DNA from 3 places in the Paenibacillus sp. JT22N12 genome. Region 2 is predicted to be linked to each of the others. Evidence: predicted binding sites of a transcription regulator. Region 2 holds the regulator's gene; each other region holds the start of a gene.
The links. The regulator Rex, encoded in region 2, represses fermentation and respiration genes when NADH is low (regulators of the CRP and FNR family bind a similar motif). The targets are predictions, from matches to a motif close to TTGTGAAATATTTCACAA.
Positions count from the first base shown of each region.

Region 1: a site for Rex is predicted at 1,194-1,211, ahead of nadA (quinolinate synthase NadA). Genes of this name have one in related genera too.
Region 3: a site for Rex is predicted at 996-1,013, ahead of AC0YOA_RS32170 (DUF1641 domain-containing protein). Genes of this name have one in related genera too.

Region 1 covers NZ_JBWDNU010000020.1:15,591-17,861, reverse strand. The annotation lists gene ftsH (ATP-dependent zinc metalloprotease FtsH) at 1-839, shown strand, start outside; gene nadA (quinolinate synthase NadA) at 1,240-2,178, shown strand; gene nadB (L-aspartate oxidase) at 2,211-2,271, shown strand, end outside.
Region 2 covers NZ_JBWDNU010000002.1:1,193,889-1,196,159, forward strand. The annotation lists gene dinG (ATP-dependent DNA helicase DinG) at 1-766, shown strand, start outside; gene AC0YOA_RS10830 (redox-sensing transcriptional repressor Rex) at 763-1,413, shown strand; gene AC0YOA_RS10835 (amidohydrolase) at 1,394-2,271, shown strand, end outside.
Region 3 covers NZ_JBWDNU010000014.1:123,532-125,802, forward strand. The annotation lists gene AC0YOA_RS32160 (hypothetical protein) at 1-259, shown strand, start outside; partial or broken gene AC0YOA_RS32165 (helix-turn-helix domain-containing protein) at 363-683, shown strand; gene AC0YOA_RS32170 (DUF1641 domain-containing protein) at 1,120-1,554, shown strand; gene AC0YOA_RS32175 (NAD(P)/FAD-dependent oxidoreductase) at 1,582-2,271, shown strand, end outside.

The DNA of each region.
Region 1 (2,271 bases), on a different contig from region 2:
GACGCAACAAGAAGGATATTGCGATGACTGAGGTGGACGAAGCGATTGACCGCGTGCTGGTCGGAACTGAGAAACGCAGCCGCGTCATCAGTGACCGCGAGAAACGGATAGTCGCTTATCACGAAGCCGGTCATACCATTGCCGGTTACTTCCTGGAGCATGCGGATGTGGTGCATAAAGTTACCATCATCCCGCGCGGTAAAGCAGGCGGTTATGTTATCATGCTTCCTAAGGAAGGCGACCGCATGCTGTCAACCAAGAAGGAGCTGCTCGATAAAGTGACGGGACTCCTTGGAGGACGTGTTGCCGAAGAGCTGTTCATTGGCGAAATCGGCACAGGCGCTTACAGTGACTTCAAACAAGCGACCAGCATTGTTCGTGCCATGATTATGGAATACGGGATGAGCGACAAGCTCGGACCGATGCAGTTCGGCAGCTCGCAGGGTCAGGTATTCCTGGGTCGTGATATCGGACATGAACAGAATTATTCCGATGCCATCGCCTATGAAATTGACCAGGAAATGCAGAGCTTTATTCAATCCTGCTACGATCGTGCCAAAGCGCTGCTTACGGAGAAAAGCAAAGAGATGCATCTCATTGCATCAACTCTGCTGGAAGTGGAAACGCTGGAGCTTGATCAAATCAAGCGTCTGATCGAGACGGGCTCGATCGATGGAACAGGTACAGGAACTCCATCCGAAGGCACCTCTGAAGAACCTCACGGGGAGCCAATCATTGATAACATCGGTGGTGTGAAGGTTCGCATTCAATCCAAGGAAACAGAAGATCTGTCGCCTCCGGACGATCCGGATAGCGGCAACGACAACGGAACCAAATAAAGACCAGATCAAAGCCATCGAAGGCTGTTCGCAAGCAGACAACTGCGCGGGCAGCCTTTTTTGCCCCGGTAAGAATGATTATTGATTTTTTTAATATATTGTGTAAAAAGTTTACTTTGCCGTACCAAAGTTGATGCAGCCGTTTCTTCTTGAAAACAAGCCTCTGTAGAAGGGTGGATAAGATTTGCAGCCCCTATGTGTTCAATGAAGCGCATTGTCTTCGCAGATGGCTTAAAACGGTCCCTTTTGTCGGTTGACAGCAGGAAGCACACTGTGTAAATTAAATGTTAAACAATCGAAAACGCTTTGTCATGATTGTGCGGCAGATTGAACATCTATAAGTCATGTAGGGGTTTGTGCATCTGTTCACAAAGTCAGTGAAAAGAGGAGACTTAAGACTATGGAAGCATTGGCTCTCGAGCGCAAAGCGGAACAAAACCGCGAGCTGCGGGAACGTTTAATGCAGCTTAAGAAAGAACGCAACGCTATTATATTGGCGCATTATTATCAGCGTGACGAAATACAGGAGGTGGCTGACTTCCGCGGGGACTCGTTCCTGCTCGCACAGAAGGCCGCTCAGACCGACGCAGATGTTATTGTTTTCTGCGGCGTCCATTTTATGGGGGAAAGCGCCAAGATTTTGGCTCCAAACAAGACGGTCATTATTCCTGATGAACGTGCCGGTTGCCCAATGGCCGATATGGTCAATGTGGATGGTTTGCGCAAACTGAAGGCGCAGCATCCCAATGCGAAAGTCGTGACTTATATTAACTCCTCTGCTGAGATCAAAGCGGAAACGGATATTTGCTGTACCTCGGCCAACGCTGTGCGTGTGGTGAACTCGGTGGATTCGGATGAGATCATCTGGGTGCCGGACAAGAACCTCGGTCATTATGTTCAGCAGCACACGGACAAAAAAATGATCATTTGGGAAGGCTACTGCAACACCCACGATATGCTGACCGTCAAAGATGTAGAAGAGATGAAAGCCAAGTATCCGAATGCACAATTTGTCGTTCATCCGGAATGCCGCCCGGAAGTCGTTCAACTTGGCGATTTTGTAGGAAGCACGACGGCGATCCTGAAATACTGCAAAGAGTCGGACAACAAAGAATTTATTGTAGGCACGGAGGATGGCACCGGTTACCAACTGCGTTTGGACAGCCCGGACAAAACCTTCCATTTTGCTTCCAAGTATCTGGTTTGCCCGAATATGAAAGTGAACAACCTCAAGAAGCTTGTAAAAAGCCTTGAAACCATGCAGCCGCAAATATATGTTCCCGACCATATTGCCGATCAGGCACGACTATCACTGGAGCGCATGCTGCTGGTGAAATAAGGAATGAACTTTAGAGAGGAAAATCTATTACGATGATCCCACGATATTTAGTAGATGTATCGCTCGCAGATCTTCCTGTTATCGACAAGGATG
Region 2 (2,271 bases):
CCAATATGCCTGTGAGCAGCTGGGCCTGAACCAGGATGAACAAAGCGGACGGCTTAAAACGGTTCAGCTGCCATCTCCATTTAATTACCGGGATCAGGCGCTGGTCATCATTCCGCGCAATTTTCCCGTATTGAAGGGAGCGGCGGGCGATCCGCTATTTAATGAAATGCTGATTAAATCACTGGCCGAAGCCGCTATCCAGACAAAGGGGAGAATGCTGGTTCTGTTTACCTCCTACCGCATGCTGCGCCAGGTCTATGATCCGCTCAAGGAATTGCTGGCTCCAAGCGGAATTCAACTGCTCGGCCAGGGGATTGACAGCGGGAACCGCAGCAAGCTTACGCGCAGATTTCAGCAGCAGGCGGCATCGGTGCTGCTGGGAACGAGCAGCTTCTGGGAAGGGGTCGATATTCCCGGCGATGCGCTCACCTGCCTGGCTATTGTGAGGCTGCCTTTTCAACCTCCCAATCATCCGCTCGTTGAAGCCAAATCGGAGCTGCTGCAGGAGCAGAAGCAGAATCCGTTCATGAAATTGTCCATTCCCCAGGCGGTTATCCGTTTCAAGCAGGGATTCGGACGGTTGGTCCGCACCAACCGGGACCGGGGGATTGTCCTGATTTATGATACACGGGTCATCGATACGTATTATGGCAAATATTTTCTTTACTCGCTTCCAGGGCCGAAGATTGAGCATATGCACTTGGAACAGATCGTTCCGCGAATCGGGGAATGGTTGTCCGTAGGTCAAGAAGGGGTGAAGTCATGAAGAAAATATCCGAAGCAGTCGTCCGCAGGCTCCCGGTTTATTTGCAGGTTCTCAGCGATTTGAGCAAGAGGGATGTGCAGACGGTTTCCTCCCAGGAGCTTGGGAACAAACTGGATCTGAATCCGGCCCAAATCCGCAAGGATCTCGCCTACTTCGGTGAATTCGGACGAAAGGGGATCGGTTATGATGTATCCTATCTGATAGAGAAAATCCGCCAAATCCTCAAGCTGGACCAAGGTCTGAATGTCGGGCTTGTCGGTGCCGGCAACCTGGGCCGGGCTTTGTGCAATTACAATACGTATTTAAAAGATAATATGAAAATTACCGCTGTTTTTGACGCTAATCCGGCCATGATCGGGGTAGCGATCAACAGTCTGGTCGTCATGCCCATGGATCAGTTGAAGGATATCGTCGTTGCCCGCAATATCCGCATCGGCATCATTACAGTACCTGCTGCAGAAGCGCAGAATGTAGCAGACGGATTTGTGGAAGCCGGTGTGGAGGGCATCTTGAATTTTGCCCCCACGATTCTTCGCGTCCCGGAGCATGTTCGTATCCATTATGCCGATTTTACGACGGAGCTGCTCAGCTTGGCCTATTACCTGGAAAAAGAAGGGGACGAAACGGATGAACCGGTTATGGATTGAGAACGGCACCTTTGTGACAATGAACGATAAGGCTCCCGTGTTGAAGGGGCATATGGTGGTTGAAAATGACCGCATCACTTATCTGGGCGAACAGCCGCCAAGCCCGCTGCCGGAAGGCGCGCTGCGTATGGACGGAAGCGGCCTTATCTTCATGCCAGGCCTGATAAATACGCATGGTCATGCGGCAATGTCGCTGCTGCGCGGCTACTCGGATGATCAGAATCTCCAGGTATGGCTGGAGCAGAAGATGTGGCCAATGGAGGGCAAGTATATCGATGAGGATACTCGGTGGGGTACTTCGCTTGCCGTGATCGAGATGTTGAAATCCGGCACCACAACCTTTGTGGATATGTACGACCGGATGAATATCGTGGCTGAGGTTGTGGAGCAGTCGGGTATCAGAGGGGTGTTGACGCGCGGCGTTATCGGCTTATGCCCGCCGGATGTGCAGACGGCCAAGCTGGAGGAAGCCAAGAGCTTCGCCAGAGACTGGAACGGCAAAGCGGATGGACGGATCACCACGATGATGTCCCCGCATGCACCCTATACTTGTCCTCCCGATTATATTGAACGCATTATAGCTGCGGCGCATGAGCTCGATGTCCCGTTACATACCCATATGTCCGAGACGGCTGCAGAGGTGCAGCAGAATGTCAATGACTACGGCTGCCGCCCTGTCGAGCATCTGGATAAGCTCGGATTCTTCTCGCGTCCGTCGTTCGTTGCGCATGCCGTACATTTGACGGATGAGGAAATTTCCCTGCTTGCCGCGAAAAAAGTCGGTGTATCGCATAATCCGGCCAGCAATCTGAAGCTCGCTAGCGGTGTAGCACGCGTACCGGAATTGATTCAGGCAGG
Region 3 (2,271 bases), on a different contig from region 2:
GGCCTTGGCTCCGCTCATAATGGGCGCGACAGCGGGGATGCAGTTGCAGCATCGGGATATGGAAGGTCATGGCTCCGTCATTATGGATGTGCTCATTCTCGTGCTGTTTCTTGTCAATATAATCAGTATGTATTTTGCCTGCCGGCAGCTGGCATTAGCATGGAGGAAACGCGCCAATCTGACGCGGCATACTTATTTATGCAGCGCAGTCTCCGTTATTGTCCTGGCTATAGGTGTATACACCTTGTTTTCTCTGTAATCAGCTCCGTATTCAAATAGAGGACCGCCTGGCAAATTGCAGGCGGTCCTCTATTTGATTTTGGTCAGCGGCAAGGTTGGTTAGCAAAAGACAATAAACAGCGCTGGCAAGGGCTGTGAATATGAGCCCGTCATCGCTGCATCAGCATTTCAAAGAAAGTTACCGCCATGAGTCCCTTGCAGTATCAGAAGCAAATAAGACTGCAGAAGGCCCGCCGTCTGCTGCTTAGGGAAACGTCGCGGAAGCTGCGGATGCGGCCTTTCAGGCAGGTTATGAAAGTCCTTTCCAATTCAGCAGGAAATATGCCCGAATGTTCGGTCTGCCCCCGGTTAGCGGTATGAATCGACTTCGCAATTCTTTAAGTGCCGTACCTGAAGAAAAAATGCGGTTCTCTCCACTATTCATCATCCATAAATTCCGATAACAGGAACCAACAAATGTTAAACGGTTACAATTTACATCTGGGATAAGCAAGGAACAACGCCATAACCCTCATATTAAAAAATAACCGGCAGCGCGATATGCACCCAGCCGTTTTTCTTGTTGAAAAATTCTCATTGGCCGAGGTAGAATAAGCAGCCAGACTATCCCGTATAATAAATCCAGATCCGCCATAAAAACAAAAGATCTGACAATTTGTTTTGGGGATGCAAAATTCGTCGTTTAGGTATACAATAGATACAGATGTGACCATGTCGTTCGCATCAGTCTGGATACGGCCAACCTCTATGATTCTATGTGAAGATTTTCACTAAGAAGGCTGATAGATGAAAAGTTATTACATTCCGACTGATTAGAAGAGTATCCGTTTTCAGCAGCGAGCCGGCACTATTTATTTGAATGAAGGAGGAAACGTGCAAATGTCAGAAACAACTGTACAACAAACAGAAGTTACCGCAGTACAAGCAGCTGCCAAGCCGGATGTGCTGGATCAACTGCTAAAGCCGGAAGTACAAGAGTCCTTAACGGTATTGGTGGAACAACTGCCGAAGCTTACTGAAATGATGACTCTGCTTACCAAAACGTATGATCTTGCTTCAAAAGTGGCAACGGACCGCGTGCTTATTCAAGATATGGTCGGAGGCCTTCAAGAGGTGGTAAAGCCGCTTGAGAAGAAAGTCAAAGGCTACGCATCTGCCGTTATCGAAGCGAATGACCGCGCTGAGCAAAGCGAAGCAACCATCGGTTTGTTTGGCATGCTTAAGCTGCTGAAAGATCCGGAGCTTCAGAAAATGCTTCGTTTCAGCCAAGCTTACCTGGATATTCTGGGCGAAAGAAATAAAAAAGACGAATAGATTAATCATTCAGAACGGAGGATGAACGTGAGTAAACATATTCTTATATTGGGCGGCGGTTACGGCGGCTTGTTGAGCGCTCTTTCGGCACGTGAGCATCTGTCGGCAGAAGAGGCTACAATCACAGTCATTAACCGTGTTCCTTCACATCAAATCATCACGGAACTGCACCGTCTTGCGGCGGGCAATGTGGAAGAGAAGGCGGTTGCCCTGCCTTTGGAGAAGCTGCTTAAAGGCAAGCAAATCAACGTTAAAGTCGGCACGGTTCAAAAAATCGATGTCGCAGGCCGTTCAGTGAAGCTTGAGGGCGGAGAATCCTATCGTTATGATTCCCTGGTTCTTGCTCTGGGCAGCGAAACGAACTACTTCGGTATTCCGGGACTGCAGGAAAACAGCCTGACCCTGAAATCCGTACAGGACGCCAACCGTGTCTACGCGCATGTTGAAGACTGCATCCGCGAATACAGCAAAACCAAAAACAAAGCGGACGCTACTTTCGTTATCGGCGGCGGCGGACTTACAGGCGTGGAGCTTGTGGGCGAGCTGGCGGACGAGCTTCCAGGCATCTGCCGCAAGAACGGCGTAGATTTTGCCGATATTTCGCTTTATCTTGTTGAGGCTATGCCAAGCATTCTGCCGATTTTCTCGGCCGATCTGATTGCGCGTGCAACTTCAAGCCTTGAGCAGCGCGGCGTTAAGTTCCTGACAGGCCTTGCC